4 regions of the Labrys sp. F242 genome follow, and region 1 is predicted to be linked to each of the others. Evidence: riboswitches for the same ligand, from Rfam matches in the RefSeq annotation. Region 1 holds a riboswitch; each other region holds the start of a gene.
What was found. Region 1 has a riboswitch for cobalamin ahead of ACZYTC_RS00535 (DUF1636 family protein). Riboswitches for the same ligand answer to the same signal wherever they lie in the genome.
Positions count from the first base shown of each region.

Region 1 (7,816 bases):
CAGGTCCGGCCGGCGTGCCTTCAGGGTCTCGACGACCTCGATGAGGTCGAGATAGTCGTAGCGTAGCGCGATGTTGATCTCGTCGAGCACGACGAGGCGAATGGCGGGGTCTGCCAGCATCGCCTTGGCCGCCTCCCAGGCGCGGCCGGCGGCGGCGACGTCGCGCTCGCGGTCCTGGGTCTCCCAGGTGAAGCCCTCGCCCATGCTCTTCCAGGTCACCAGATCCTCGAAGCGTTCCAGCGCCTTGCGCTCGCCAGTCGACCAGGCGCCCTTGATGAACTGCACCACGCCGATCTGCCAGCCATGGCCGAGCGCGCGCATGATCAGGCCGAAGGCGGCTGTGGACTTGCCTTTGCCGGGACCGGTATTGACGATCAAGAGGCCCTTTTCGGTGATGGTCTTGGAGGCGACCTCGGCGTCCTGCACCGCCTTGCGCTTTTCCATCTTCGCCTTGTGGCGCGCGGCATCGTCGGTCATGTCAGCATCCAATCACTTCACCACCATCGGCAGGCCTGCCACCATGAAGATCACCTGGTCGGCGAGGGCTGCGATCTGTTGATTGAGCCGGCCCTGCTCGTCGCGGAAGGCGCGGCCCAGGGCGTTGTCAGGCACGATGGAAAGACCGACCTCGTTCGAGACCATCACCACCGGGCCGGACGTCGCCCCGAGACTCTCCTGAAGCCGGAGGAAGGCGGATTTGAGGTCGTGGCCGCCGAGCATGAGGTTGGTGAGCCAGAGCGTCAGGCAGTCGACCAGCACGGGGCCCTGCGTTGCCGCGAGTGCTCCGGGTAGGGCGAGAGGGGCATCGACCGTGCGCCAATTGGCGTCGCGCCGGGCCTGGTGCTCGCCGATACGGGCCCGCATCTCGTCGTCGAAGGCCTCGGCGGTGGCGATATAGGTCCAGGGGGCGGGATGGGCCGATATCAGGTTCTCCGCATGCCGGCTCTTGCCGGAACGCGCGCCGCCGAGGACCAGGGTGAGTCGAGGCTGGGACATGGAGCCTTCCTGCCGGGTCTTGGGCAGGAAGGCAAGTGGAGCGCGGACTTCCAGTCCGCATCTTCCTCTACCGCAAGCGCCAGGTTTCCAAGATGCGGACTGGAAGTCCGCGCTCCGAACAAGCTCACACCGGTCCCCATTTCAGGTCGGTGTTCCTGACCGGCAGGCTGCGGATGCGCTTGCCGGTAGCGGCGAAGATCGCATTGCAGACCGCCGGGGCGATCGGCGGCGTGCCGGGCTCACCGATCCCGCCCCATTTCTTGCCGCCGCTGAGCACGAGGTGGGTCTCGATGACAGGCGTATCGGCAAGGCGGGCGACCTGGTAGTCGTCGAAATTGCCCTGCACCACCGCGCCCTTCTCGATGGTGATCTCGCCGAACAGGGCGGCCGAGAGGCCATAGATCACCGCGCTCTCGATCTGCATCTCCACGGTGAGCGGATTGACGACATGGCCGCAATCGACGGCTGCCACCACGCGCTGAACCTTCACCTCACCCTGCGGGCTGACGGCGAGTTCGACGACCTCGCCGACGATGGTGCCGAAGGATTCATGGATGGCGATGCCGCGCCCCTGGCCCTTGGGCAGCGGCTTGCCCCAATCGCTCTTCTGAGCCAGCGTATCGAGCACGGCGAGAAAATCAGGCTTGCCCTCGAGGAGCTTGCGCCTGAAGCGATACGGATCCTGGCCGGCGGCCAGCGCGAGTTCGTCGATGAAGCTCTCCAGGGCGAAGGCATTCTGCGACGAGCCGACCGAACGCCAGAACATCACCGGCACATGGGTGTTCTTGAGGATGCAGTCGACCTGGGCCGCGCCGGAGCGGTAGGGCATGTTGGCAAGGCCCTCGACCGCGGAAGGTTCGACCCCGTTCTCCACCTTGCCCCAGCCGAGCGAACGCTGGATGGAACCCACGGCTGTGCGGACATGGATTGCGGCCGGCAGGCCGTCGTCACCGAGGGACGCCTGGAAGCGGATGGCGGCCTGCGGGCGATAGCGGTCGTGGCGCATGTCCTCCTCGCGCGTCCACACCAGCTTGACCGGCTTGCCCACCGCCTTCGACACCGTCACGGCCTGCACGAGTTCGTCGTTGACGGCGCGCCGGCCGAAGCCGCCGCCGAGGAAACAATTGTGAATCTCCACCTCGGAGGGCGCGACACCGGCCGCCTTGGCGGCGAGCTGGAGCGCCATGTCGGGATTCTGCGTGCCCATCCAGACCTCGACCTTGCCGTCATGGACATGGGCGGTGCAGTTGAGCGGTTCCATCGGCGCATGGGCCAGATGCGGCGCCTGGTAGAGGGCGTCGACACGCTTGCCGCGAGCGAGGGCGGCGTCGACATCGCCTTCCTTGCGCGCCGTGACGGCGGGGCCGTCGAGGGCTGCGACATAGTCGGCATCGAAACCCTTGCTGTCCGTATCGGCGGCCGAGCCTTCTTCCCATATCACGGGCAAGGCGAGTGCCGCTTCCTTGGCGCGCCAGAACCGGTCGGCCACCACGGCGAGGCCGCCCTCGATCGGCACCACCGCCAGGATGCCGCGGCGCCCCTTGATGGCGGCTTCGTCATGGGATTTCACGCGGCCGCCGAAGACGGGACAGGTCACCACGGCGGCATAGACCATGTCAGGCAGGCGGATATCGATGCCGAATTGCGCCGCCCCCGTCAGCTTGGGCGGCGTATCCAGACGCGCCAGCGGCTTGCCGATCAGCGTGAACTGTTCGGGCGTCTTGATGGCCGGCTCCCTCGTCAGCGTGACCTTGGCAGCCTCGCCGGCCAGCTCGCCAAAGCGCAGGCTGCGATTGCTGGCCTGATGCAGCACCTTGCCGGCATCGACGCTGCAGCTTTCGGCCGCCACCTGCCAGCGCGAGGCAGCAGCCTGCACCAGCCTTTCGCGGGCATTGGCGCCGGCTGCCTGCAGGAATTCGCGCGAGCGGCGCACGGCGCCCGAACCACCGGTACCCATGCGCTTGTAGACGGTGTTCTCGCGCAAATTCCGGTTGGCCGAGGCATATTCGGGCTTCACCTTGGCCCAGTCGCAACCAAGTTCCTCGGCGACGATCATCGGCAGGGCCGTGAAGATGCCTTCGCCCATTTCCGATTGCGCCACGCGGATGATCACGGTGTCGTCGGGCTCGATCAGGATCCAGGCATTGATCTCGCCGTCGGTGGAAGCACCGCCCCAGGGTTGGTCGGCGATATCAAGGGCCTGTGATGCAGCGGGGATGAGCCCGCCGATCATCAGGCCGCCGGCGGCAGAGAGGCCGATGGCGAGAAAGCTGCGCCGGCTCAGCGCGGTGGGCGTGCGGTCGATTGCGTTCATGGCCTCATCCCTTCATCAGTTCGGCGGCGCGATGGATGGCGGCGCGAATGCGCGGATAGGTGCCGCAACGGCAGATATTGGTGATGCCGTTGTCGATATCCGCGTCGGTAGGGGTGGGCGTATCCTTCAGGAAGGCGACGGCGGCCATGATCTGGCCCGACTGGCAATAGCCGCATTGCGGCACGTCCTCGGCGAGCCAGGCCTGCTGGACCGGATGCTTGCCGTCCGCCGACAGGCCTTCGATCGTGGTGATGGTGGCGCCGTCGACGTCACCGATCTGGGTCTGGCAGGAACGGATGGCGGCGCCGTTCACATGGACGGTGCAGGCGCCGCATTGGGCGATGCCGCAGCCGAACTTGGTGCCGGTGAGGCCGAGTTCATCGCGCAGGACCCAGAGCAGAGGGGTCTCGGGCTCGATGTCGAGCCGGTGGACGGTCGAATTGACGGTGATGGCAACCATGGGCAGGCCTTCCAGCGGCTGATGCCGGGCAGAAGTGCCGGGCCCATCGGCGTCGGCCTTCTGGTGGGCGATTGCGGGAAGGCAGAATTGTGGCGGCAATCATGGCGGCGGGGTGACGGGTAACGCAGACGTGAGAGTTTGTGCAGTCTGGAAACGGTCGAGAAATGCGGCCGCCAGTTGCGAAGGGCCCCCCGGCCTATTGCTTGAACCAGATCCGGCTGTAGCCGAGCGCGTCGCCGGCGATGGCGACGAGGACGCCGACCGATACGAGGATGAGGCCGATCATGAAGGTGCGCACGATGCGGCGATAGACTGGCGCCTCCAGTGATTTGACCGAGAGCATGCCGGCCAGCGCCCAGACTTGGAAGATGATGCCGCCCCCGATGAGAAAGACGGCGGCCAGGTCTTCCGGGATCCAGGTTCCTGGCTGCGATGCCCAGTTGTTGAGAAAGCCCAGCGAGAAGGCGAGCACGACGCCGATGGCCGTCACCGAACCGCCGCGGAAGATGACGTCGATCTTCTGCGGCTCGGATGACGGTATCGGCGGCAGCTTCTCTTCGGGCATGGCAACCTCGTTGGTGTGGCGACGTCGCCGCCCTTTATGCCGGATTTTGCGCGTGCTTTGGAAGCGGGAACATTGACAAGCCCGTCCGCACACCCCTTATGTCAGCCACGATCGGTCTCTCGTTATGAGAGAAGAGGGAATGCGGTGCGGATGAAGAGCAGCCAGTCGATGGCTGCCTTGGATGCCAAAGCCGCGGCTGCCCCCGCAACTGTAAGCGGCGAGCGCCCCGCCTCGAGGCCACTGGGTAACCGGGAAGGCGGCGGGGGGCGATGAGCTGCGAGCCAGGAGACCTGCCGTTCGCAACCTTGTCATCGGTCCGGGCGGGGCGCCTCGGAGGCCGGTTCCGTTTTCCCGGACGATCGTCGGCCTCGCCGTCGGTCCCGCGCCCTCCATCCGCTTCGGCGGCGATGAACAGGGCCGATGCCACAAACACCTCTTCCAGTTCGGCTGCTCGTCTGCGTGACCTGCAGGCGCGAGGGCGACGATCCCGACGCGCCGCGCCAGGGGGCACGGCTGCGCGATGCGCTCGCCGGCATGCTGCCTGAAGGCGTCGAGTTGCAGCGGGTCGAATGTCTGGGCAATTGCAAGCGTTCCTGCACGGTGGCGCTCACGGCCGAAGGTACCTGGACCTATGTCTTCGGTGATCTCAGTGCCGAGAGCGGCCCCGACGTCCTCACCGGCGTCAGCCTGCTGGCCCATTCCACCGACGGCCTGATGCCCTGGCGCGGCCGTCCTGAAGTCTTCAAGCGCAGCATGATCGCGCGCATTCCACCCATGCCAACTCTCAAGGACGCCGCCGAATGAACGCGCACACCAAAGTTCCCTGCACCATCGTCACCGGCTTTCTCGGAGCCGGCAAGACAACGCTGATCCGCAATCTGCTGGCCACCGCCAATGGCCGCAGGCTGGCGCTGATCGTCAACGAGTTCGGCGATGTCGGCGTCGACGGCGATATCCTGAAGTCCTGCGGCATCGAGAGCTGCCCGGAAGACGCCATCGTCGAACTCGCCAATGGCTGCATCTGCTGCACCGTGGCGGATGATTTCGTGCCGGCGCTGGAAATGTTGCTGTCGCGCCCCAACCCGCCCGAGCATATCGTGATCGAGACCTCTGGCCTCGCTCTGCCCAAGCCGCTGGTCAAGGCCTTCAACTGGCCGGCGATCCGTTCGCGTGTCACCGTCGACGGCGTCATCGCCGTGGTCGACGGCGCCGCGGTTGCGGCCGGACGCTTTGCCGATGATCCGGAAGAGCTCAAGCGCCAGGCCGAGGGCGACGCCTCCCTCGACCACGACAATCCGCTCGAGGAGGTCTATGAGGACCAGCTCCTCTGCGCCGACCTCGTCGTGCTCAACAAGGCCGATCTCCTTTCCGCCGGCGAAGCCGACAGCGTGGAGAAGGACATCGAGAAGACGGTGCCGCGCGCCGTCAAGGTGGTGCGCACCTCCGAGGGCCGCATCGATGCCGCCGTGCTGCTCGGCCTCGGGGCCGCGGCCGAGAACGATCTGGAGGCGCGTCCCTCCCACCACGACCACGAGGCCGAGCACGACCACGACGACTTCGATACCTTCATCGTCGACCTGCCCGCCATTCTCGATGCCGAGGCCCTGGTGGACAAGCTGAAGGCGGCGGCCGAGGAACATGATATCCTGCGCATCAAGGGCTTCGTCGCTGTCGACGGCAAGCCGATGCGCCTCTTGGTCCAGGGCGTCGGCGCCCGTTTCTCGCAGCATTTCGACCGCGCCTGGGCGCCGGAGGAAACCCGTTCGAGCCGCCTCGTCATCATCGGCGAGAAGGGTATCGACCAGGCCGGCATCCGCAAGACGCTGGAGGGCTGATGCATCTGCTGCCGGCCGATACGCGTTCGCTCGACGCCAGCGAGGCCGCCATCGATCTGGGTCAGGCACCCGGCGCGATCGTGTTCGCCTCGCTGACCGATAGCGACCTCGCTCTGGCGGCCGCTTCCGGCCTTGACGATTTGCGCCTGGCGCCGTTGCAGAAGCTGCGCCATCCGATGTCTGTTGACCTCTATATCGAGAAGACTGCTCGCCATGCCAGGGTGATCGTGGTGCGCCTGCTCGGCGGACTCGATTATTGGCGCTATGGCGCGGAGGAACTGGCCGCGACGGCACGCAACAATGGCATTGCGCTCGCCTTGATTCCCGGTGACGATAGGCCCGATGGACGCCTGTCCCAGCTCTCCACCGTGCCCCAGGATGCCCTGGACCGGCTCGCGCATTACTGGCGTGAAGGCGGCCCGCAAAATGCCCATGCCTCGCTGCTTTATGCCGCAAGGCTGGGCGGTTTCGATTTCGGCGAGCCGGAAGCACCGGTCGCCGTGCTGAAATATGGGGTGTTCCTTGGAGCGCAGGCGTCCTCGCCTCGACCCTCCCCATCGAGGAGAGGGTATGGGCGCGCTGTCATCCTCTTCTATCGCTCCATCCTGCTCTCAGCCGACACTGCTCCCATCGAGGCCTTGACGCTGGCCCTCGGTGCCGAGGGCCTCGCCGTATCCGCCCTCTATGTCGGTTCGCTCAAGGATGGGGAAACGGCGGCATGGGTGCGCCGGCAGCTTGAGGACCTTCAGCCCCGGGTGATCCTCAATGCCACTGCCTTCTCGGCCCTGGCCGACGACGGTGCTTCGCCGCTGGACGTGGCCGGCTGCCCCGTCCTGCAGGTGATCACCTCCTCCTCGGCGCAGGAGGCCTGGGAAGCCTCGACCCGCGGGCTGTCGGCCAGCGACCTTGCCATGCATGTCGCCTTGCCGGAACTCGATGGCCGCCTTTCGGCTGGCGTGATCTCCTTCAAGGCCGAACGCGAGGAGGGCACCTTCAGCCGTCTCGCCCATGCTCCCCATCACGAGCGCATCGCCGCCGTGGCCGCCAAGGCCGCCGCCTGGGCCCGTCTCGCCGCCAAGGCGCGGACGGAGCGCAGGCTCGGCCTGATCCTCTCGAACTATCCGGGTGCAGACGGCCGTCTCGCCCATGCCGTTGGCCTCGATGCGCCCGCCTCGGCCCTGGCGATCCTGGAGCGGCTTCGCGACGAGGGGTATGTAGTTGGTGATCTGCCACAAAGCGGTGCCGATCTGCTGGAGCGGTTGGGCCGATCTCTTCCTGGGATTGCAAGCCTCGAGCCTGCCCTCGGAAACACGGCCGATAAGAGCACGCCGGAAGCCTCCGATCCCAGGGAGCTTTCCCTCCCGCTCGCGGTTTACCGGAGTTGGCTCGACACCCTTCCCGTTACCCTCCGGGACAAGCTCGCGGCCCAGTGGGGCGATCCATCAGCCGATCCGCTTTGCCTCGACGGCGCCTTCCGCTTTGCGGGCCATCTCTGCGGCCATGTCGCGGTGGCAGTGCAGCCCGATCGCGGCTCGGCCCTTGACCGCAAGGGCGACCACCATTCGCCCGATCTGCCGCCGCGCCATGCCTATCTCGCCTTCTATCTGTGGTTGCGCCAGGCTTTCGGCATCGACGCGATGATCCAT
Region 1 covers NZ_JBVASG010000001.1:105,678-113,493, forward strand. Annotated here, with positions in the region: gene cobO (cob(I)yrinic acid a,c-diamide adenosyltransferase) at 1-477, opposite strand, end outside; gene cobU (bifunctional adenosylcobinamide kinase/adenosylcobinamide-phosphate guanylyltransferase) at 490-996, opposite strand; gene ACZYTC_RS00520 (xanthine dehydrogenase family protein molybdopterin-binding subunit) at 1,121-3,310, opposite strand; gene ACZYTC_RS00525 ((2Fe-2S)-binding protein) at 3,315-3,770, opposite strand; gene ACZYTC_RS00530 (hypothetical protein) at 3,967-4,335, opposite strand; cobalamin riboswitch at 4,431-4,647, shown strand; gene ACZYTC_RS00535 (DUF1636 family protein) at 4,756-5,139, shown strand; gene cobW (cobalamin biosynthesis protein CobW) at 5,136-6,170, shown strand; gene cobN (cobaltochelatase subunit CobN) at 6,170-7,816, shown strand, end outside.

Region 2 (7,816 bases), on a different contig from region 1:
GACCTCGTCCATGGTGACATGGGCAGCCCGATTGGGCGTCATGCCATCATGAATGTTGCGCTCGACATTCTCCACCACCACGATGGCGTCGTCGACCACGATGCCCACCGCCAGGATCAGCCCGAACAGAGTGAGCATGTTGAGCGAGAAGCCGAGCCCCGCCATCACCGCAAAGGTGCCGATGATCGAGACGGGAATGGCGATGATCGGGATGATCGCCGCCCGCCAGGACTGCAGGAAGACGAAGACGACGATCACCACCAGCACAATCGCCTCAAAGAAAGTCTCGTAGACGGCCTCGATGGAGGCCGAGACGAATTCGGTGGGGTTGTAGACGATGGAATATTTCAGTCCCGGCGGAAACGCCTTGGCGAGATCGTCCATCTTAGCCTTGACGCGATCGGCGGTGGCCAGCGCGTTGGAGCCAGGCCGCTGCAGCACGGCGATGCCGACGGTGGACTGGCCGTCGAGATAGAGGTTGGAACTGTATTGCTTGGCGCCAACCTCGACGCGGGCGACATCCCTCAGCTTCAGCAGGCGGCCGTCCGGCGTCGATTTGATGATCACGTTCCGGAATTGCTCGGCGTCCTGGAAGCGGCCCAGGGTGGTGACCGTGATCTCGCTGGTGGTGTTGTTGGGCGAAGGCTGGGCGCCGAGCGTGCCCCCCGAGACCTGGACGTTCTGCTCGCGCAGGGCCTGCACGACATCGCCGGCGGTCAGGTCGAAACTGGCCAGGCGGTTCGGATCGAGCCAGACGCGCAGCGACGGCTCGCGCAGGCCGAAGGCGAAGGTCGAGCCGACGCCGTCGACGCGGGCGAGGATGTCGTTGACGTTGAGGATGGCATAATCGGAGATGCCATAGTCGCTGAGCGAATTATCCGGCGAATAGAGCGTGACGATCAGCAGGAAGTCTGAGGAGGACTTGTTGACCGTGATGCCCAGCGCCCGCACCTCGGCCGGGAGGCGCGGCTCGGCAGAGGAGACACGGTTCTGCACCTGCACCTGGGCGATGTCGAGATCGGTGCCGGTAGCGAAGGTGACTGTGATCTGCAGCGAGCCGTCGTTGGTGGCCTGGGATGTCTGGTAGATCATCCCCTCCACGCCGTTGATCGACTGCTCCAGGGGTGCGGCCACCGTTTCGGCGATGGTCTGGGCATTGGCGCCGGGATAGGTGGCGTTGATCACCACGGTCGGTGGGGCGATCTGCGGGAACTGCGCGATCGGCAGTCCGACATAGGAGACGAGCCCGATCACCACCGTGACGATCGAAACGACGGCGGCAAAGATCGGGCGGTCGACGAAGAAATGGCCGAATTTCATGAGCTGCGCTCCCGATCAGTTCGCGTCGGGAACGAGCGTCTCAGGCACGTCCAGCTTGGTGGGTTGCGGCACGACCTCGCCGCCCGGGCGGGCTCGCATCTGGCCATTGATCAGCACCTGGTCCTCGGGCTTGAGGCCCGACTTGATCACGCGGAAGCTGCCGAATTTCGGGCCCAGTTCTACCGGGCGGATATTGGCGATCTTGTCGGTGCCGACAACGATGACATAGCGCCCTTGTGCCGACTGGCCCACCGCCACATCGGGCACGACCAGCGCCTCATAGGGCTCGCCGATGGTGATGCGAACGCGCCCGAACAGGCCGGAGGTGAGGAAGCCGTCGGCATTGGCGATCTTGGCACGCGCCGTGACGGTGCCGGTCTGGGCGTCGACCTGCGGTGCGAGATAGTCGAGCGTACCCTTGTGGGAGAAGGTCTTCTCGTCCGACAGACCGATCTCGGCCGTCAGCGCGGGCTCGGTGCCACCAGCATCCATCTTGTGCTTGGAGGCCCGCTGATAGGCAAGGTAGCTCGCCTCGTCGAAGTCGAAGTAGAAATAGATCGGGTCGACAGCGACGATCGACACCAGGGGCGAGGTCGAGTTGGCTACCACCAGATTGCCGCGCGATACCAGCTGACGGGCGATCCTGCCCGAGATCGGTGCGGCGATGGTGGCATAGTTGAGGTCGAGCTTGGCCGTTGCCAGTGCCGCGTTGGCCGAATCGATCGAGGCCGCCGCTTCCTGATAGGCCTGGAGGTTGGCCTGGTAGGTGGCATCGGTAACGTTGCCGGTCTTCCTCAACGCCTCGGCGCGCGCCAGATTGGCCTTGGTCAGGTCGATCCTGGTCTGCGTGATCTTCACCTGGGCGGCCGCCTGGTCGACCGCGGCCTGGAACGGGCGCGGATCGATCGAGAACAACACGTCGCCCTCCTTGACGAGGGACCCTTCCACGAAGCTCGACTTGTCGAGATAGCCGGTGACACGCGAGGTGATGTTCACCTGCGGCCAGGCCTGGAAACGACCGGTGAACTCGACCGATTCTGTGATCTTGCGACTGACCGGATTGGCCACCGTCACCGGCATGGCCGGCATTTGCTGGGCGAGCGCGGTGCCCACCCCCTCGAGGGCCGCCAAAGCCAGTACGCCGGCGGCCAGCCGACCTATTTTGCGACGCAACCTCGACATGAACATCCTCGCAAGCAAGCGCCTCAGCCAAACCGCCCACATGGCTAATGGCCTTGTCGCGGGCACTGGAGCTGGCGTCTGAAAATCCTGCAGGATTTCCCAGCCTGCACCCATCAGGGCAGGTTCGGAGATCCTGTTCAGCGCTCGGCCGGCCGGAATCGGGGCAGAATCGCCGTGTGGGCCTTATAGTATGATAATTCTCACCGCTTTGATCCAATCAAGATCGCCGCCCTGCAACCGTGAGTTGGGACTTGATGCAAATCCGCAACAGGCCCGCCGCTTCTCGCGCCGGTACCTGACGCCGGCGGACCCACATTCCGGCCATTTACAAGCCAGGCGCATCAATCCCTTCCCGAAACGGGCGGGGTTTAACCCTGTCCTGGGAGCCGCACCGGGCCTGAGCCAAGCTCGCCCGCAAAAAGGTCAGGGTGTCGTCCCCTCGCGCCCGATGCTCTCATAGCGAAAGCCGTGCCGCTTCATGTCGTCGAGCCGGTAGATGTTGCGCAGGTCGACGATCACCGGCCGCGTGAGCAGGCTTTTGACCCGTTCGAGGTCAAGCGCCCGAAACTCGTCCCATTCGGTGACGATCACGGCAACATCGGCCCCGTCGAGGCAATCATAAGCGCTGGAGCGATAATCGACATCGCTGAGGGTCTTGTGCGCCTCCTCCATCGCCTGGGGATCGTAGGCGCGCACCCGGGCGCCCTTGTCCTGCAGGGCGAGCACGATCGGGACCGAGGGGCTGTCGCGCATGTCGTCGGTGTTCGGCTTGAAGGCGAGGCCGAGCAGGGCCACCGTCTTGCCGGCGATGTTGCCGTCGAGGGCCGCGATGACGCGGCGTGCCATCGCCGCCTTGCGGGCATCGTTGACGCCAACCACCGCTTCGACGATGCGCAAGGGCACGCCATGTTCCTGGCCGGTGCGCAGCAGCGCCAGCGTATCCTTGGGAAAGCACGAGCCACCGAACCCCGGACCCGCATGCAGGAATTTGGAGCCGATGCGGTTGTCGAGGCCGATGCCGCGCGCCACTTCCTGCACATTGGCGCCGGCCTTCTCGCACAGATCGGCGATTTCGTTGATGAAGGTGACCTTGGTCGCCAGGAAGGCGTTGGCGGCATATTTGATCAGTTCGGAGGTGCGTCGGTCCGTAAACAGCAACGGCCCCTGATTGAGATGGAGCGGGCGATAGACCTCGGCCATCGCCTCCTTGGCCCGCTCTTCCTCCGTGCCGACCACGATGCGGTCCGGACGCTTGAAATCCTCGATCGCCGCGCCCTCGCGCAGGAATTCAGGGTTTGACACCACGCTTACATCGGCGTCCTGACGGACTTCGCGGATCAGCCTCTCGACTTCGTCGCCGGTGCCGACCGGTACGGTCGACTTGGTAACCACCACGGTGAAGCCTTCGACCGCCGCCGCGATCTCCCGCACCGCGCCATAGACATAGGATAGATCCGCATGCCCGTCGCCGCGGCGCGAGGGTGTGCCGACGGCCAGGAACACCACGGCGGCATCGCGGACGGCGGGCGCAAGCTCGGTGGTGAAGGACAGGCGCTTCTCACGCACATTGCGGGCCACCAGATCCTCGAGGCCCGGCTCGTAGATCGGCATGCGGCCGGCCAGCAGGCCCTCGATCTTGGCTGGATCCTTGTCGACGCAGGTGACGACATGGCCGAAATCGGCGAGGCAGGCCCCCGTCACCAGGCCGACATAACCCGTACCGATCATTGCAACGCGCATGACATCAATCCTGTTTGGACGACCAATCCGTCAGACGCGTGTCTACAAAAGGCCCGGCGACATGCCAATGACGAAAAAAGAGAGGAACTCCGTTGGAGGGCCCTGCTCAACGCCTCTATGCCTTCAACCGCAGCGACCAGCCCCGGCCGGATGGCCTGAGATCGGCTGTCGCCAATGGGGCGGCATCGATACGCCAGAAGGAACGAGCCTCGGCCCCGAGGGCGTGAACGACCGCGGCGCGCAGCACCGAAGCGTGGGTAACGGCGAGCGTATACCCCTCGAACCGCCTGCCATCGAGCCAGGCGCCGACCCGCGCAATCAGGGTTGCAACACTCTCTCCGCCATGCGGGCAGGCATCCGGATCGGTCAGCCATGCCCGGAGCGCCTCGGGTTCGGCGGCCGCTACCGCGTCCAGGGCAAGCCCTGCCCAGCGGCCATGATCGCATTCGCGCAGGGCTTCATCGACCTCAGGATCATGGCCGAGGGCCTGCGCGGTCTGGCGAGCCCTGAGCGCCGGGCTGCTCAGGATGCGGGCCGGCCTGCCGAAATGCCCTTCCAGCTTCCGCGCCGCAGCCAGCCCTCTTGCATCGAGCGCCTCATCGAGGGGAAAACCCGCTGCGCGCACCGCAGGCGTAGCCCCATGGCATAGCAGGATCAGGCGTGGTGTCATGACGGCAGTTCCCAAGACTTAGAGTGCATGATTCGACCGAACCAATCGGATCATGCTCCCTAAGTTTTTGTTTCAACGCATGGTATCGTCCAAAAAGTCGCGCAACTTATGCTCTAAGTCGCTTCCGGAATATTGACATGTTCGTGACTTGGGCTCTTATGGAAGGGCTTTGCCAAGGGTGGGAAGCCGGTGTGAATCCGGCACGGTCGCGCCACTGTGAACGGCGGCGCTTGGGCGCCGTCCGGAAGTCAGACCTCTTCCAAGGCAGCATGACTCGTAGCGGGACGCGTAATCCCAAGGAGCTTTTCATGACCACCGCAACTCTGGCACCCGTCGCCCAGCAGCCGATCGCCATCCCGGTCCGCGAGATCTTGCCCTGGGCGCTCTTCACCGTGCTCCTGGCCGTACTCGCCATTTATTTCGTCGGCGCCGAGCAAGGCGCGACCTCGCTGATTCCCGGCGTCTACATCCACGAATTCGTGCACGACGCTCGCCATCTGCTCGGCTTCCCCTGCCACTAGGGCGCATAGGCAAACGACATGGTTAGATCGCTTTTGATCCGGGGGATGCTGATCGGCATCCTGGCCGGACTGTTGGCGTCTGGCTTCGCCTGGGTCTTCGGTGAACCACAGGTCGATGCCGCTATCGCCTATGAGGAAAGCCACGCGGTCGCCGCCGCACCGGCGCCATCCGCAACGCCGGCAACCTCCCAGCCGGCCGCAGCACATGAACATGAGGAAGACCCGGTCAGCCGGCCGGTGCAGTCCAGCTACGGCCTCATGACCGGCATGGTCGTCTATGGCGCAGCCCTCGGCGGCATCTTCGCTTTGGTCTTCGCCTTCGCGCAGGGACGGATCGGCACGCTCAGCCCGCGCGCGACAGCAGGGGTGATCGCGCTCGTCGGTTTTGCCGCCATCATGCTGGTACCGCAGATCAAATATCCGGCGACGCCGCCGGCCGTTGGCAATCCCGACACGATCGGCCTGCGGACCGCCTTTTATTTCGGCATGATCCTGCTCTCCCTGCTGACGATGGCGGCCGCCCTGGGCACGGCGAACCGGCTCGCCGCCAGCCTCGGCCGCTGGAACGCCAACTTGGTGGGGGCTGCCGCCTATCTGGTGGTGATGGTGGTCGCCATGCAGATTCTGCCGGCCGTCAACGACATCCCGGCGGATTTCTCGGCCACGGTGCTATGGAAGTTCCGCGTTGCCTCGCTCGGCATCCATGCCGTGCTATGGGCAACGCTCGGGATCGCTTTCGGCGTTGCAGCACAGAAGCTGCTGCAAACCTCCGCCAGCCGCTGAAAAAGGCCAACCGACCACGTCAAACGTCGCATTTTTACAACACCGGCCCGGTTTTGGGCCGGTTTTCAAAATTTCGTTCATTTCGCACTTGCGAAATGAACGCATCAGGATCACTCTACGGACGTGGTGGATGCGCGTTTGCGCTCCCCCACTGCCCTCCTTGGGCGTTTCCTCCCTAAGACTTGGGCCGCCATTCGGCGGCCTCTTTCTTTTTCGGGTCGGCAGACCCCATATTTCAAAATCTGCAGCGGCATTCCGCCTCAATTAACCCCAGAGCAAAGCGCGTTCAGGTATGAACGCTTGTTTGCTCTCACTGTTTGGTTCCAAGCCAGTCCTTTGGATCGACTGGAGCGTCCTTGCGATTTGACATGCTTCACTCAAATTACAAAACGCTCTTGCGTCCAAGCTCATGCTTGCCCATTTGTGTTCACCCTCGCATAGTGTGTCATTATGGATCTGGACTCGCCCTTGTTTGATCGCATCCGGGTGCGCCCAAGGGCCGAAGAGGTCCAGCCGGCGAGCGTACAGCTATGCGAACATGCCGGCTGCCGAAACGCCGGTGAATTTCGCGCGCCCAAGGGGCGCAACCGCGAAGGCCAGTTCTGGCATTTCTGCCTGGGGCACGTTCGCGAATACAACAAGACCTACAATTATTTCGCAGGCCTGCCGGACGACTCGGTGAGCGCCTATCAGCGCGATGCCGCCACAGGCCATCGCCCGACCTGGACGATGGGCGTCAATCCCTGGGCCAAGAAGCGCGGCGAAGGGCCGCAACCTGGCCCGGAGATCCATGACGGCTTCGGCTTCTTCGAGGGCGAGCACGGCTTCGGACGCACGCAGAGTGCGCCGGAACCGGAAAGGCGACGCCTGAAATTGCTGGAACGCAAGGCCCTCGAGGCGCTCGATCTGCCGGAAACGGCCAGCGGCCCCGAGATCAAGGCACGCTACAAAACATTGGTCAAACGCCTCCATCCCGATGCCAATGGCGGGGACCGATCCAGCGAAGATAAATTGCGCGGGATCATCCAGGCCTATAATACGCTGCGTAGCGCTGGGCTCTGCTGAGCGCCCGCACCACCGGCGAGGCTTCCAGGTTTGGAGCGCGTTCCAATCCCGGGGATCCCCGCCCGACCTCGAGCAAAGCGCGTTTAGACGGAAACGCCTTTTTGCTCTAGCTCTTTGGTTCGACGCGTCTTTGCGATTCTTGGTGATTCCACCAAATCACAAAACGCTATGGAGACGACGCGGAATTTTCCATGCCCGCCTGGCGAGACTGGGAAATTCGGTGGGGCCAGTACCGCCGGCCCGCTGGAACTGATTGTCGGCTGCGCCGTCCTGGCGCCAGCCAAGGAAGGCATAATGACTGACGCAACGACACCGGCCAATCTGCCGGACATCATGGTTTCGGCCAAAAAGCTGTTTGGTTTCGACACGGATCTCGAAGTACCGGCCTATTCCCAGTCCTCCGACCACGTTCCGGACCTCGATACCGATTATCTTTTCGACAAGCCGACGACCCTGGCGATTCTGGCGGGCTTTGCCCATAATCGCCGCGTGATGGTGACGGGCTATCACGGCACCGGCAAGTCGACCCATATCG
Region 2 covers NZ_JBVASG010000002.1:375,471-383,286, forward strand. Annotated here, with positions in the region: gene ACZYTC_RS17240 (efflux RND transporter permease subunit) at 1-1,320, opposite strand, end outside; gene ACZYTC_RS17245 (efflux RND transporter periplasmic adaptor subunit) at 1,336-2,502, opposite strand; gene ACZYTC_RS17250 (UDP-glucose dehydrogenase family protein) at 2,926-4,242, opposite strand; gene ACZYTC_RS17255 (histidine phosphatase family protein) at 4,358-4,912, opposite strand; cobalamin riboswitch at 5,045-5,190, shown strand; gene ACZYTC_RS17260 (CbtB domain-containing protein) at 5,221-5,433, shown strand; gene ACZYTC_RS17265 (CbtA family protein) at 5,452-6,216, shown strand; gene ACZYTC_RS17270 (J domain-containing protein) at 6,685-7,281, shown strand; gene cobS (cobaltochelatase subunit CobS) at 7,576-7,816, shown strand, end outside.
Region 2: linked by a shared signal. The riboswitch ahead of ACZYTC_RS17260 (CbtB domain-containing protein) and the one ahead of ACZYTC_RS00535 (DUF1636 family protein) in region 1 are both predicted to bind cobalamin.

Region 3 (7,816 bases), 750 kb from region 1:
CATAATGCCTAGGGTAAGCATGCTCACCAGCAGGATCGGAACGGAATGGATGGCGAAACCTATAGCCGCGACAGCAACAATGACAATTTCGACAAATTTGATGCGTTCGGCCACGCGTGCCTTATCGAAGCGGTCAGCCAATTGCCCGGCGAGCCCGGATAGAAATAAGCCGGGCAGGACCAGGAGAGCGCCAGCTATGGCGACAAGGCTGTCGCTGCCTTCCATAGCCGGTGTCCCGGCAATGCCGTAGACCGCCAGAACGGTGAGCGCAGTCTTGATGAAATTGTCGTTGAAGGCGCTGAAGAACTGGCTCCAGAACAGGGGCCAGAAGCGGCGGGCGGACATCAGCGATGCGAGCATCGGCGTGGTTCCTGGATGGGCGCGTACCGGGCGCGGGAGAATCGCATTTAAGTTAGCGTTCGTTCACTAACTTAAAATGTATGGTAAACGGCGTCAAGGCGGGGGAGGTTGGCGCAGGTCCGGCATGTGCGCCGCTGCACAATGGCTGGAGCCATCGATATCGTGTGGCCATCCTAGAGCAAAACGCGTTCAAGTGTGAACGCTTATTTCCTCTAACTCTTTGTTTCGACGCGTCTTTGCGATTCTTGGTGATCCCGTCTCTTCGCAAAACGCTTTAGCCTTCGCGCCTGACGACTTCCAGGAAGAGTTCGCCGTAGCGCTCCAGCTTCGCCTGCCCCACGCCCGGTAGGGCCAGAAATTCGGGCAGGGTGCCGGGGCGCTCGCTCGCCATGGCGCGCAATGTGGTGTCGGCAAAGATCATGTAGGGCGGCACGCTTTGCTCGCGGGCGAGCCGACTGCGCTCGGTGCGAAGGGCGGCGAACAGGGCGCCGTCGCGTTCCGACATCTCGACCTCACCCCGCCGAGCGCGTTTTGCCTCGGTGCTCTTGCGTGGCCGGTCGCGGCGGAAGACGATTTGCCGCTCGCCCTTGAACACGGCCCGCGCCTCTTCGGCCAGGATCAGGGCGCCATGAGCCTCGTGGTTGACATTGACGAGGCCGGCGGCGGTGAGCTGGCGCAGCACCGATTGCCAGGTACGCGCCTCGATGTCCTTGCCGGCCCCGAAGACGGGCTGGTTGTCGTGGCCGAAGCGCTGGACTTTCTCCGTGACCTTGCCGGTGAGCACGTCGATGATATGGGCGGCGCCGAACATCTGACCGGTGCGGTAGATCGCGGCCATCGCCTTGACCGCGGCATCGGTGCCGTCCCAGCTCTCGACCGGCGAAAGGCAGGTATCGCAATTGCCGCAACGGCCGGGATGGGTCTCGCCGAAATGAGCGAGGATGGCCTTGCGCCGGCATTCGGCGGTTTCGCAGATGCCGAGCAGGGCGTTGAGCTTGCCGAGTTCGACCCGCTTCACCGTCTCCGGCGCATTGCCCTCCTGGATCATGCGGCGGCGCTGTACCACATCGGCCATGCCGTAGCTCATCCAGGCATCCGAGGGTAGGCCATCGCGCCCTGCGCGGCCCGTCTCCTGGTAATAGGCTTCCACCGAGGCCGGGATATCGAGATGGGCGACATAGCGTACATCAGGCTTGTCGATGCCCATGCCGAAGGCAACCGTAGCGACCAGGCAGAGATCTTCCTCCTCCAGGAAGGCGTCCTGGTTGGCGCTGCGAACAGCCACTTCCAGGCCGGCATGATAGGGCAGGGCGCGGATACCCTGCTCGTTCAGCCATTGCGCCGTTTCCTCGACCTTGGCGCGCGATAGGCAGTAGACGATACCGCTATTGCCCTTGTGCGCAGCCAGGAAGGCCAGCAATTGCCGGCGGGCGTTGTCACGCTCGACGATGGCGTAGCTGATGTTGGGCCGGTCGAAGCTGGTGGCGAAGACCTCGGCCTCGTTGAGACCGAGCCGCTCGATGATGTCGGCGCGAGTGACCGGGTCGGCCGTGGCAGTGAGGGCGATGCGGGGTACGCCGGGGAAGGAAGCGGCGAGGCCGCCGAGTTCGCGATATTCGGGCCGGAAGTCGTGGCCCCATTGGCTGACGCAATGGGCCTCGTCGATGGCGAAGAGCGCGATGTCGGCATCGGCGATCAGCGACTGGAAACCCTGTGTCGCCACACGCTCGGGGGCGACGTAGAGCAGGTCGAGCTTGCCGTCCATCAGGGAGCGGCGGACCTTGTAGGCTTCCTCGCGCGACAGCGAGGAATTGAGCGCCGCCGCGCGCACGCCAGCCTGCTTGAGCGCCTCGACCTGGTCGCGCATCAGGGCGATCAGCGGCGAGACCACGATGCCGACGCCGCGCCGGCACAAAGCCGGGATCTGGTAGCACAGCGACTTGCCGGCTCCGGTCGGGAACAGCACCACCGCATCGCCGCCCTCGGTGACATGCCGCACCACCGCCTCCTGCTGGCCGCGAAAGGCGCTGTAGCCGAATATGGCGTTGAGGACGGAGAGAGGATCTTGAGGAGAAGAGCGGGTCATGCCTGCAGGATGCACCTTTGGAGCCTGATTCCATTCCAGGGACATCATGGACACTTACCCGACAGGGGCCATGATTCGAAAATCTCCCGCGTCGATTTCCCACGCTGACAGGCAATTGCGGTGGAACGGTCGCGGTCGCGAATGCCGGCAATGTGCCCCTCGGCCAGAATGCGGGTTACACCCGCAACACCGTTGACGGTCTACCGAGATGTTGACGGTCTACCGAGATAAAGATAGTTATGTTATAACGTTTCATATAAATGAAGCCCATTCTGGCGCCCGTGGTATCGACATGCTCCGAGGCGCCTGCAACGGATCAAGGAATTCCGACATCATGCAGCCCGCGCCGCAGACACCCGTCACCGTCCTCACTGGCTATCTCGGAGCAGGCAAGACCACGCTTCTCAACCGCATCCTGACCGAGAGCCACGGCAGGAAATATGCTGTCATCGTCAACGAGTTCGGCGAAGTCGGCATCGACAATGATCTCGTCGTCGATACCGACGAGGAGATCTTCGAGATGAACAATGGTTGCATTTGCTGCACGGTGCGCGGCGATCTTATCCGCATCATCGAGGGTCTGATGCGCCGGCGCGACCGCTTCGATGCCATCCTGATCGAGACGACCGGGCTGGCTGATCCCGCGCCGGTCGCCCAGACTTTCTTCGTCGACGACGATGTGCGCGCCAAGACCAGGCTCGATTCGATCGTCACCGTGGTCGACGCCAAGCATCTGCTTGGCGAAATCGAGACAGCGCATGAGGCCCAGGAGCAGCTTGCCTTTGCCGATACCATCCTCCTCAACAAGACCGATCTGGTCACGGCCGGGGAACTCGAACGGGTGGTGAAGCGGATCCGCCGCATCAATCCCACCGCTACCCTCCACGAGACACGCCGCTGCGATATCGCGCTCGACAAGGTGCTGGATCGCGGTGCCTTCGACCTCGACCGCATCCTGGAAGCCGAACCCGATTTTCTTGCAGGATTCCATGACCATGAGCATGACGACCATGTCGGCAGCTTCGCCCTCGTTGCCCGCGAGCCGCTCGACCCCGGCAAGTTCATGCCCTGGCTGAACACGATCGTGCAGCAATTCGGCACCGACATGCTTCGGCTGAAAGGCATCATCGCCTTCGAAGGCGATCCCCAGCGCTTCGTGGTGCAGGGTGTGCATATGCTGATCGAGGGCGATCATCAGCGCCCCTGGAAGCCGGAAGAGGAGCGCAGGAGCCGTCTGGTGTTCATCGGGCGTAATCTGCCGAAAGACGTGATCGAACAGGGGTTCCTGGCCTGTCGGGCCTAAAGCGTTTTGCTCCAGGTGAGGGAAGGCGCGTGCTGGGGCGGTAAAACAGGGCTCGCCATCGGACGCCACCCGCTTTGCATATTCACTTGACCGCGATCGGGACACCCCGGTAACTGTGGCACTGACGGTTTCCGTCGGGTGCGAGCCCGATGGGAGTAATAGGGAACACGGTCCGGCTTTCTCGAAGCCCATGCCGTGGCTGCCCCCGCAACTGTAGGCGGATTGCCGAGCATCCTCGTGGCGCCAAAAGCGCCATGCCACTGTGGGTGACCCCATGGGAAGGCAGAGGCAAGGCCGATATCCGCGAGCCAGGAAACCTGCCGTCATCTCGATCAATCCCATGTCACGGGCGGGGATGCCCGGAACAGGAGACAATGTGACGTTTCTTCCCGCCATCTCGGGCCGTCGCCCACCTGTTCCCTCCGCTTCGCGCCATCAGACCCTCTGCCATAGCCTGGCCTGAGGGCGTTTCCCGTTTTCGGCCCTGCGCCGAACAGCGCCATCTTCCTATCGCGAACCGAGAGAACGTCATGACTTTTCCCAAGGCAAAGGCCTGCTGGTCGAGCTTCGCCGTCATGCTTGCGGCCGGCTTCAGCCTGACGCTGAGCATCGATCCAGCCGCCGCCCAGGCGACCAAATATCCGCTCAAGATCACCAATTGCGGACGCACCGTCACCTTCGACCATGCTCCGCAGCGCACTGTCTCCGTCGGTCAGAGCGGTACGGAGGTTCTCTACCTTCTCGGTCTTGCCGACAAGGTGGTGGGGACGGCCGTCTGGTTCGGCCCGGTTCTGCCGGGCTACGAAGAGGCCAACGCCAAGATTCCGCGCCTGGCCGACAATGATCCGAGCTTCGAAAGCGTGATCGCCAAGAAACCCGACCTCGTGACCGCCCAGTTCCAGTGGCATGTCGGCCCCAGTGGCATCGTCGGCAAGCCCGAGCAGTTCGAGGAACTGGGTATCCCGACCTATGTTTCGCCCGCCGATTGCGTCGGCAAGGACAATTCCAGCGGTGGCGACGGCACCCGCGGCACCCTTTTCACCATGGATCTGGTCTATCAGGAGATCAGGGAACTCGCCGAGATCTTCGACGTGCAGGGGCGCGGCTCGAAGGTCATCGCGGACCTGAAGGCACGCGAGGAAGCCGCCCGCCGCAAGATCGCCGCCGGCGATGGCAAGGTCTCGGCCGCCTTCTGGTTTTCGAGCGCCAAGGTCGATGTCGATCCCTATATGGCCGGCAAGAACAGCGTCCCAGGCTACATCATGTCCGTCCTGGCTGTCCGGAACATCGTGGAAAGCGAGGAGGAATGGCCGAGCGTCGGTTGGGAGACCGTCGCCAAGGCCGATCCCACCATCATCGTCGCCGGCAGGATGGACCGTCGCCGCTATCCCGCCGACGACATCGCCGTGAAGCTCAATTTCCTCAAGACCGATCCGGTGGCGAGCCTGATGCCGGCCGTCAAGCAGGGCCATGTCGTGGAAATGGACGTCCAGGCCATGCAGCCGAGCGTGCGTGTCGTCGACGGCATCGAGATGCTCGCCGATGCCATCCAGCGTTTCGGCCTGAAGCGTTGAGATGAACCGCGCTGTCACGCGATTGCTGGCAATCGGCATGCTGGCGCTGGCCGTGCTGGTGTTGGCGCTCTGGCTGGGCGCCGCCATCGGCGAGACGGCCATCCCGATGGAGGTGGTGGCCAAGACGGCGGCCAACCGCCTGTGGGGCGCCGGCTACATTCTCGATCGCATCGATGAAGGCATCGTGTGGAACTACAGGCTGAGCCGCGCCGTCGTCGCGGCCTGCTGCGGCGCGGCCCTGGCGCTGTCGGGTGTCGTGCTGCAGTCGCTGCTGCGCAATGTCCTGGCCGATCCCTATGTGCTCGGCATCTCGGCCGGGGCATCGACGGGGGCAGTCGGGGTCGCCATTCTCGGCCTCGGCGCAGGATTTTTGAGCCTGCCGGCCGGCGCCTTTCTCGGTGCGCTGGTGGCCTTCGGTTTCGTCGCCTTGCTGGCGATGCGATCGGGGCGCGGAACCGGCGCGGTGATCCTCGCAGGCGTGGCGGGGTCTCAGCTTTTCAATGCCCTGACCTCCTTCATCGTCACCAAGGCGGCCAATGCCGAACAGGCGCGGGGCATCATGTTCTGGCTGCTGGGCAATCTTTCGGGCGTGCGCTGGCCGGATGTCTGGCTGGCCCTGCCGATCACGGCCGTGGGGCTGCTGGTCTGCCTCTGGCACGCTCGCGCGCTTGATGCCTTCACCTTCGGTACGGAATCGGCGGCATCCCTCGGCATTTCCGTCCGGCGCGCTTATGTCGTGCTCGTCGGCGTCGCGGCGATGATGACGGCGGTGATGGTCAGCATCGTCGGATCGATCGGCTTCGTCGGTCTGGTGATTCCGCACGCCGCGCGGATGGTGGTGGGCGTGCGCCATGGGCGATTGCTGCCGGCCAGCGCCCTGATCGGCGCCGTCTTCATGATCGTCGCGGACATTCTGTCCCGGATCATCATCCCCGGCCAGGTCCTGCCGATCGGGGTGATCACGGCCCTTGTCGGCGCGCCGGCCTTCGCTCTCATCCTCAGCCAGAGAAAGGCGACGGCATGAGCCTGTCGGCACGCAATCTGTCCTGGTCGGCGGGCGGGGTCTCGATCCTGCAGGGTGTATCGCTGGAGGTTCGTCCGGGCGAGTTGCTCGGCATCATCGGCCCGAACGGCTCGGGCAAGACCAGCCTGATGTCCCTGCTGGCCGGTATCCGCCGCCCGCAGGGCGGCGAGGTGTTGCTGTCGGGCCAGCCACTCCACGCCTTGGCTCGCCGCGAAATCGCGCGCCGGATCGCTCTGGTCGAGCAACAGGCCGAGACGGCCGATCGCATTACCGCCCGCCAGGCCGTGGAGCTCGGGCGGACGCCGCATCTGGGTGCCTTCATGCCTTGGTCTGGCAAGGACGATGCCATCGTCGACCTCGCACTGGAGGAGGTTGCCATGACCAGCCTTGCCGCTCGCCTGTGGCATACGCTCTCGGGCGGCGAGCGCCAGCGCCTCCACATCGCCCGCGCCTTGGCGCAACAGCCCGAAATCCTGCTTCTCGACGAGCCCACCAATCATCTCGATATCGGCCACCAGATCGGCCTGCTGCATCTGGTTCATCGCCAGAACCTCACTGTCGTGGCGGCCCTGCATGATCTCAATCATGCGGCGATGTTCTGCGATCGGATCGCGCTGATGCGGGCGGGGCGGATCGAGGCGATCGGTCCTCCGTCCGAGGTGCTGACGGCTTCGCGCATCCAGTCGGTCTTCGGTGTCGCCGCTGAGGTTGTCCACGACGGTACCGGTGGCTGTTTCATCCGCTATCGGCATCCGGATCTTCCAGTGCCGCGGCCGGGCTGGGTCGCGGCTGCGTCATGACGCGGGCTCAACCGACAGATGAGGAGGGCCGACGGATGACGGGCGCCAGTTCAGCGAATTTCGATCTCAAGGAAGAGATCCGTGATTATTGGTCGAGGCGTTCGGAAACCTTCGACCGCGCCTTCGGGCATCATATTCCCGAAGGGCCGGAATTCGAGGCCTGGGCCGCGGCGATCCGCGATCATCTCGGTACCGAACCGCGCCGGATCCTCGATCTGGCTTGTGGGACGGGCGAGATCACCAAGCTGCTGCTGGCGCTCGGCCACGAGGTCACGGCCCTGGATTTCTCCGAGGCCATGTTGGCGGTGGCCCGTCGCAAGCATGCCGGCCGGCAGCGCCTGCGCTTCCGGCTCGGCGACGCCGAGAACACCATGGAACCGGAAGGCGCCTATGACGCGGTCGTCTGCCGGCATCTGGTCTGGACACTGACCGAGCCGCAGAAGGCCTTTGCCGATTGGTATCGCGTGCTGAAGCCGGGCGGCAGATTGCTATTCTTCGACGGGGATTGGGCCAGGCCCACCAGGGTCGGCCGGATGGCGTCCAAGCTCATCGCCCTGATCGACCGCCTCGGCGGTGCCGATCCCTATTATGACAGCGCGATGAGCGAGCGCCATGCCCGCATCATGGAGAGGCTACCTTTCGGTAGGGGGCTACGGAGCGCCGATCTCC
Region 3 covers NZ_JBVASG010000001.1:852,101-859,916, forward strand. Annotated here, with positions in the region: gene ACZYTC_RS03985 (acyl-[ACP]--phospholipid O-acyltransferase) at 1-360, opposite strand, end outside; gene recQ (DNA helicase RecQ) at 635-2,491, opposite strand; gene ACZYTC_RS03995 (CobW family GTP-binding protein) at 2,781-3,749, shown strand; cobalamin riboswitch at 3,858-4,088, shown strand; gene ACZYTC_RS04000 (ABC transporter substrate-binding protein) at 4,280-5,323, shown strand; gene ACZYTC_RS04005 (FecCD family ABC transporter permease) at 5,325-6,347, shown strand; gene ACZYTC_RS04010 (ABC transporter ATP-binding protein) at 6,344-7,147, shown strand; gene ACZYTC_RS04015 (class I SAM-dependent methyltransferase) at 7,183-7,816, shown strand, end outside.
Region 3: linked by a shared signal. The riboswitch ahead of ACZYTC_RS04000 (ABC transporter substrate-binding protein) and the one ahead of ACZYTC_RS00535 (DUF1636 family protein) in region 1 are both predicted to bind cobalamin.

Region 4 (7,816 bases), 250 kb from region 1:
CGGCGCTGGTCGAGGAAGGGAACGCCGAGGATGCGGTGCCTGGGCTCGCGGCCGAGGAAGAGATTGCCGGCGACATCGACGCTGTCGCACAGCGACAGGTCCTGATAGACCATCTCCACCCGCGCCGCGCGGGCATCGGCAGGGGAGGCGAAGGACTGCACCTTGCCGTCGATCTCGATCGCGCCGGTGTCGGGGATCACGGCGCCCGAAAGCACCTTGCTCAGGGTCGATTTACCGGCGCCATTGTCGCCGACCAGTCCCAGCACCTCGCCGGGCCTGAGCATCAGCGATACGTCGTCCAGGGTCTGGATCGTGTTGTATCGCTTGGAGATACCGGTCATCTTGACGCGGTAGGGTTCGCCACTGTCCATCATGGTTCCGCCTGGCAATGAGATGCCCCGCCCGCGGCTCGAAGAGCAGCGGGCCTGGGCCCAACTATGCGTGGGGGCCTGTCAGCCCGTTACTTGAACATGCCCCGGAACTTGTCGACGTTCTCCTTGGTCACGATCGTCACGGGAACGTTGATGATCGGCTCGACCTTCTCGCCCTTCTTGAGCTTGGCCAGGGCTTCCACCGCGGCCTTGCCCTCGCCGGCCGGATCCTGCTGGATCACGCCGGTGACCCAGCCCTGGTCGATGCCTTCGATGGCCTGCTTGGTCAGGTCCCAGCCGAAGACCTTGACGCCTTCGGTGCGCCCCTGGCTGGTCACGGCGGACACGGTGCCGAGAAGGGCCGGTTCGCCGGTGGCATAGAGCGTGGTCATGTCGGGATTGGCCGTCATCAGGTTCTCGGCCGCGCTCAGCGCCACGTCCTGCACGTTCTGGCCGTCGACGGTGTCGAGGAAGGTGACCTTGAGGCCGCTGGCCGTCACCGCCTTCTTGAAGCCATCCAGCCGCTGGTTCTGGATGTAGGAATTGAGAGCGCCGACCACGCCGATCTTGGCGGTGCCATCCAGCTTGGACTTGACGTAGTCGGCGTAGAACTTGCCGATGTCCTCGCCGGCCTTGAGATTATCCACGCCGACGAAGGAGACATTGTCGCCGTCGGGGATCTGGGCATCGATGGCGATGACGGGGATGCCGGCCTTCTTGGCGGAGGTGATGGCGGGCTTCACGCCGTTGACGTCGATGGCGATCAGGATGATGCCGTCGACCTTCTGGGTGATGTAGTTCTCGATCGCATCGTTCTGGGCGCTCGGAACATTGTTGGCGTTGAAGATGACGAGCTTGGCGCCGGCCGCCTTGGCGGCGGCCTCAGCGCCTTCGTTGATTTGGTTGAAGAACAGGGCCTGCTGGTTGATGGTGACCAGGGCGAAGGTGTCGGCCAAAGCGGACACCGATCCTAGGGACAGCGCCAGGGCTGCCGCTGCCGAGCAGCCGGCGAGATATTTTGAAAGCCGCATTTCAGTTCCCTTCATGGATGGCCCGTGCCGGGCTCATTCTCAGTTCTGACATCAGCATCATTCAAGAGACTTGAATTCATGTCAAGTTACTTGAATGGCGGTCTCGGGGATTCTTGAAACGCCGACGGCGTGAGGCGTTAGAAGGTGGCAGGCGTGTTGACCCAGAAGATGCTCGCGCGCTCCGTTCCGGTGTTGCGGTACCAATGAGGCAATTCCGACTTGAACACGAAGGTATCGCCGGCAGAGAGCTTGAAGGTACGCTCACCGACCATCAGCTCCACGGTTCCGGTCAGCACATAGCCGACTTCCTCGCCCTGGTGCTGGATCGGCCCGGCGCTCTCGCCGCCGGCCTCGATGTGGTGGATGTTGCATTGGAGGAGATGACCGGGCGAATAGGGGATCACCCGTTCCAGCGAGATGCCCTCGCCCCGGCGGAGCGGGTCCAGCGAGATCAGGGGGCGCGAGCCGGCGCGAAAGACGATACCCTCTTCGCTATCCGATTCCTCGAACATCCAGCCGATATTGGTGCCGAGGACCTCCACGAGGCGATGCAGCATGGGCAGGGAAGGGGAGGCCTTGCCGTTCTCGATCTTGGACAGCAGGCTTTCCGAACAGTCCGCGGCCGTCGCCAGGGCCTTCAGCGTCAGCCCCCTTGTCTGCCGGGCCAGGCGAAGGCGGGTGCCGAGCCGCACGGGATTGGCCTGTTCCAGGGGATCGGGGTGATCGCCGGCGCGTCGTTTGAGGTCGATCTTGTTCATTGCGCGATTGCCAGGATGCTTCATTGCCCGAAAGCCTAGCCGACGATTCTAGGCCACAAGCCTGCACCCTGTCCACTTCGCCGCCGGCCGCTCGGCATCAGCGTCCCAAACGGCTGGGCAGTCGGCACCTCCCATGCTACATCCGCAAGACCTTCGGTGCCCGCTTGCGGGAGAATCGGGAACGCGGTTTGAAGCCGCGACGTGCCCAACGCTGTAAGGGGGACTATCCGGGCAGGTTTCAGGCCACTCGCTCTGCGGGGAAGGCGTCCGGATGGGTGGATCCCGAGTCAGAAGACCGGCCGGAGGCGATAGATCGGCGCGCGTGGACGGCGCGGCGATTGCCATCGCAAGGGGAATGACGATGGACCCATCCACGGGAGCGCTTGCGCCCTCCGGGCCGTTTTCACCGGCCGAACGCGACGCCGTCTATCGCGCCATCTTCACCAGGCGGGACGTCCGCAGCCAATTCAGTCCGCAGCCCGTTCCGGACGATGTCCTCGCGCGCATCCTCGTGGCCGGGCATCATGCGCCGTCGGTCGGCTTCATGCAGCCCTGGAGTTTCCTGGTGCTGCGGTGCCCTGAGGCCCGGGGCAAGGTGCAGGCCCTCTTCGAGGAGGCCAATGCGGAAGCGTTGGCGATGTTTCCGCCGCAGAAGCAGGCGCAATACCGCTCGCTGAAGCTTGCCGGCATCCTCGATTCCCCGGTCAATCTGTGCATCACCTGCGATCCAGACCGCGCCGGCCCCGTGGTGCTCGGCCGCACCCATGACATGGCCATGGACCGCTACTCCACTGTCTGCGCGGTGCAGAACATCTGGCTGGCGGCACGGGCCGAGGGCGTTGGGGTCGGTTGGGTCAGCATCGTCGATCCCGTGCGCCTGCGTGCGGCACTGGGCATTCCCGAGCGCGTAATTCCGGTCGCCTATCTGTGCCTTGGTTATGTGCACGAAGCCTATGCCCGGCCGGAGCTGGAAGTGAAGGGCTGGCGCCAGCGCCTGCCGCCGGAGGCCGTGCTGAGCTTCGACGCCTGGGACGGCCAGCGGCCCGACCATCCCTTGCTCGCCGCCATGCGGACGGCTATGGGGAATGCTGGTTGATAGAGCAAAGCGCAAAGACGCTTTGGGGTGGCCGGCGCAGATGCGCGCCGTCTCGATCGGGTGGCACGGCCGATGGATTTCCTGCGTAAGAATGCGATCTGGATTATCGCACTGCTGATTACCAGCCTGGTCTTGCTGGAGGGGCCGAGGGCGATCCTGATCGGGGCATTCGTGGCCGCCCTCGTCGGTCTGTTCTGGCTGTTGCGCGGCAAGGCCCGCAAGCCGGCGGCGGGCCGCCGCCTCGAGACCGTGCCGAAAGTTGTCCCCCTTCCGCTCGACCGGGGTTCCGACACGGTTCGGCCGCAGGCGCTCGAGCGCGCTTCTCTCAAGACCATCGATGATCCGAGGCTCGCGGCCGTCGTCCTGATGATCCAGCTTGTCCGCACCAATGGCTTGCTGACCCGGGCCGAGCGGGACACGATCCTCGCTCTTATGGCCGATCCACTCGGGATCGGCGATCGCGAGCATGTCTATGAGCAGGCCTTGCAATTGACGGATCGCGGCCGGGTGTTCACGCCGGTCGCCGAGGAATTGGCGCCCCTTCTGCGGGCGCGCCTGTCCCTGCCGGAGCGCCAACAGCTTATCGATATGCTGGGCGAGGTCGCCAATGCCTATGGCGAGGCCAGCGATTTGCAGCGCGAGGCGATCGTTCGCCTGAAGAGACGCCTGCTTGCGCCGGATGCCGCGGCCGGGCGCCCGCTCAATTGAAATAGAAGGCGTAGCTCGCGACGTCGCCGCCGAAGATACTGGTCGCCTGGCCCCAGGCCTCTGCATCCATCACCTTGCCATTGTCGAGGAAAGGCAAGGCGCCTGGGCCGGTGATCCACAGCACCAGGTCGAAATTGCCGGGCTGCTCGAAGACCCTGGCGAGATTGACGCCCTTGGTGAAACGCCAATGCGGCATCAGCAGCTTGCCGTCCAGCACCTGCTCGACCTGGCCGAGCAGCGCAAGCCATGAGTCGATACGCTCCTGCGTTACGTCGAGGGAGGGCAGGACGCCGCTCTTCTGCCGCGGGCCGGGCAGCCATTCGTGATCGTCGTCGGTCTCCTTGCCGATCAGCGCCCAGGTCTCACGGTTGAGCCGGATTACCGTCTTGATATGGTCGCGCACCTCCAGCCACATCGCCTTGTCGGCCACCGGCCAGTCGATCGTATGCACCAGGCTGATCAGATCGGCGATAGCGTCGGTGTCACGCTTGCTCGTGCCGAACAGGGTCATGCCCAATCCGTCGCCACCATCGCCGCCATTGGCCTTGGCAAGGCCGCTGACGGCATGTGGAAACAGGCTGCCGAAGCCCGCGTCCCAGCTGCGCGACATGTCGTGCGACAACAGGGTCTTGGTCAGGGCCATCAGGAAATTGCAGTAGCCACGCAGCCATTTGGCGTCGGCAGTGTCGAAGGCGACGATGAAGGGCTTGGGCTTGCCGGCATCGTCGATGTCGGAAATGGCTGCTCCGATATGGTCGCGCTCGTCGATGATGCCGTCGCCGTTCCAGTCGAAGCGGGTGACGGAAAGATCGACCGTCAGCTTGGCGGGGCTGTCGCCGACCTCAGCCAGGGTCTGGTCGGCCTTTTCGAGATCGGCCAGGAACGTGGCGAGGATGCCGCGAAAGTCCTTATAGGTGATGGGCTGCGGATCGGGATTGGTGCTGAAGACGGTGCCCGAGAGGCCGAGCACCCGCATCGCCGGCATTTCGGTGGCGAAGCCATATTTGTAGAGGGCCTGCGACAAATGTTCGAGCGCCCGCGCCGTGCGCACCATGCCGAGGCCGAGCCTGGCGTCGGCATTGCTGCTGGCCTTGGTGGCGAGGGCCAGCATCTGTTCGTCCGCTTCGCTGATACGCCCCTGGCCGAGATAGCTCTGGAACAGGGCCGAGGCCGGGCTGTCGGCCCTGGCCGGTGCGAAGGAGAACACCACCGTCATCGTGACGGCCGCGGCCCATGTCAGCAAATAGCGCATCGTCATTCCCGGATCGGCAGGGCGCATACCGGGAATCGGATGCCGCCCGCCTGAAAGATCGTTGGATAAGCAGAGGCCGCGAGCGCCGCAACGGCTTCGCGGCCCGAGTCTAAGAGGAGGGAACTTTTCTAGGCACGAGGTCTCAATCGAACACATTCGCGACGGAGCCGGTCAAATCGATTCCGTCCTTGAGCAGGCGCAGGCGATAGGCCGCGATCGAATAGACCCCGATCGGCCACGCATACATCAGGGGCAAAATCAGCAGCATCATGATCAAAGCCGCGATGCCGCCGCCGGGACCGAATATGCGAGCCAGGACATTCACGACCACGAGATAAGCGAGCCAGATCACCCAGGTGAGGAGCATCATGCCGAAAAGAGGCCAGCGGTATCCGGCGCTGAGATAGCGGCTGCGGCGGAGCGCGCGGATTGGCCCCACATCCTCGTTGATGCAGATGACGAAGGAAAGAAGGTAGGGAAAGACCAGGAAGAGACCAAGAATGCCGATGATCAACGCAGCGACGATGAGGAAGCCGGGCGGAGCGCCAATGCCAAGGAACACAAGGCTGATCAAAGCGGCGATGAGGTAGAACGCGATGTAGGCAAGAATATAGATCAGCAATAAACCGAAGACGGGCAGGAATCTCCTGGCGCCGGCCAAGCAGGCTGCCATGAAAGGTTTGGCGGGATCGGCGTAACGATCATGAAGCAAGCGGATCATCGCGCAATAGAAGGCGAGCGACAGGAAGCCCGCCGCCAGGAGCAGCAGGTAGAATAAGGCGATGTTCCTTTGGATCGCCAATTGGGCCGCCAACCGGTCACCGCTCAATGCCGCCCAGAAAAACGAGCCGAGCAAGCCGAAGAAAATGGCGAACACCGCGAGCTGGAGCAGGAACACCCAGCCATAATTCCTCAGGCTGACGCTGAAGGCATCGGCGATGATCTGTCCGATGCCTAGAGGCTTGCTTCCTGGCTGGTCGGATGACGGCGAGACGACGGACATGAGAGTTCCTTTGCTCATGATCAATTCCGGAGCGCACTCGCGCCAGCCTATACGAGCAAGGCGCCAGCACAATTCAATAGAAGTGAGTATGCATTTCGGCAGGCTGGGGGCCCTGACGCAAGCTATCCTAGTGGCTCCGATGGAGAAACAGAGTCCCGTACGTTACATCCAGGTGTCGTGGACAAGGAGTATTCGACTACACCCCCATATCAACCAAGCGGGGGCACGGCTCGCTAAGACGTAGGGTTATTCTCGCGAGAATGACAATGTTCTGTGCTCTGATCTGGCAGAAGACGCACGTCAGGAGCGTCATTGTCCGAGATCATTGGAGCGATTCCGTAAGGACAGTTACCGAAGAAATTCCCAACATTCTTGGAAGGTAATTTCGGCGGATGAGCCTATTGCCAAAACAAGGGCAGCTGTTCCATAGCCCTATCCACTCATTTCCAATCAAGGGTCACGTGAAAACCATGCTTCGCAAATCGCCGTTGTGGCTGTCCATCGGGCTGTGCCTGCTTCTAGCGGCTTGCTTCAGCAAGGAGCCAGAGCAGCGCAAGGCCTATATGGAGTTTTTGCAGGCCCGCTTGGTCGATAACAAGGATGAGACGACATTTCCGGTCATGACACCCCGCCAGGAAGAAGCCTTCGGCCCTTACGCGGACAGCTTCAAGGTCATGCAGGCGTTCTTCGATGGCATGAACCAGCGCACGGGCGTGGGTCGCAACGGCAACAAGGCCATGCGCATGCCCGGCGCACCGGAGTTGATCGCCGATCCGACTTTGCTCGACAAGTTCAGTGAAAGCTTCCTGCGACGAGCCAGGGAAACCAAGATTTTGGTCGACACGGCGGATACGGCCAGGGCCCGGTTGCAGTTGCCGGATGAATTGAAGGCCGTCTACGACAAGGCCTATGATCGTACTGTGTCCAAGCGCGGTCGCGACTGGGCAAATCTGGAGCCGCAATGGACGGGGGTGACCGACCAGATGAAGAAGCTCGTCACCTTCGTGCGGCAGAACCAGAGCAAGATCCAGGTACAAGGCAACGGTCTGCTCACCGACGATCCGGCGATCCTGGCGCAGATGCAGGGCATCCTGAAGGATCTCTATGCCAGGCAGGACGCATTGAACAAAGCATTCGACGCCCTCTGAGCAAAACGCCTCGAGTGTGGACGTCCATTTGCTCTAAGCCCTTGTTTCGCTGTGCTTTTGCGATTCTCGGTGAATCTACCAAATCGCAAAACGCTTAGGTGCGGGTCTGGATTGACCTTTGCAGCCCGATCCGCCACAAGGTCCGGCAATCCCTCCCGCCCCACCCGGACACCGCAGCATGGCCGCCGAAGCAAAGTTGAAGAAAGCCGTCGAGCATCATCGCGAAGGCCGGCTCGATGCCGCCGAGGCCGGCTATCGCGAGATCCTGGCCAGTCGCGCCGGGGATTTCAACGCCCTGAACCTGCTTGGCACGCTCTTGCTGCAGCGCGGCGTGCATGACGAGGCCGAGAAGGTGCTCCGCCGGGCGGTCGAGATCAATCCCGGCAGCGCCGACGCACAGATGCGGCTGGGCCTCGCCAATCGTGGCCTCGGCAATGCCTCGCGTGCGG
Region 4 covers NZ_JBVASG010000001.1:353,056-360,871, forward strand. Annotated here, with positions in the region: gene ACZYTC_RS01705 (ATP-binding cassette domain-containing protein) at 1-374, opposite strand, end outside; gene ACZYTC_RS01710 (ABC transporter substrate-binding protein) at 461-1,402, opposite strand; gene ACZYTC_RS01715 (cupin domain-containing protein) at 1,540-2,160, opposite strand; cobalamin riboswitch at 2,298-2,478, shown strand; gene bluB (5,6-dimethylbenzimidazole synthase) at 2,522-3,256, shown strand; gene ACZYTC_RS01725 (TerB family tellurite resistance protein) at 3,284-3,964, shown strand; gene ACZYTC_RS01730 (hypothetical protein) at 3,957-5,222, opposite strand; gene ACZYTC_RS01735 (DUF975 family protein) at 5,359-6,237, opposite strand; gene ACZYTC_RS01740 (DUF3053 family protein) at 6,612-7,367, shown strand; gene ACZYTC_RS01745 (tetratricopeptide repeat protein) at 7,546-7,816, shown strand, end outside.
Region 4: linked by a shared signal. The riboswitch ahead of bluB (5,6-dimethylbenzimidazole synthase) and the one ahead of ACZYTC_RS00535 (DUF1636 family protein) in region 1 are both predicted to bind cobalamin.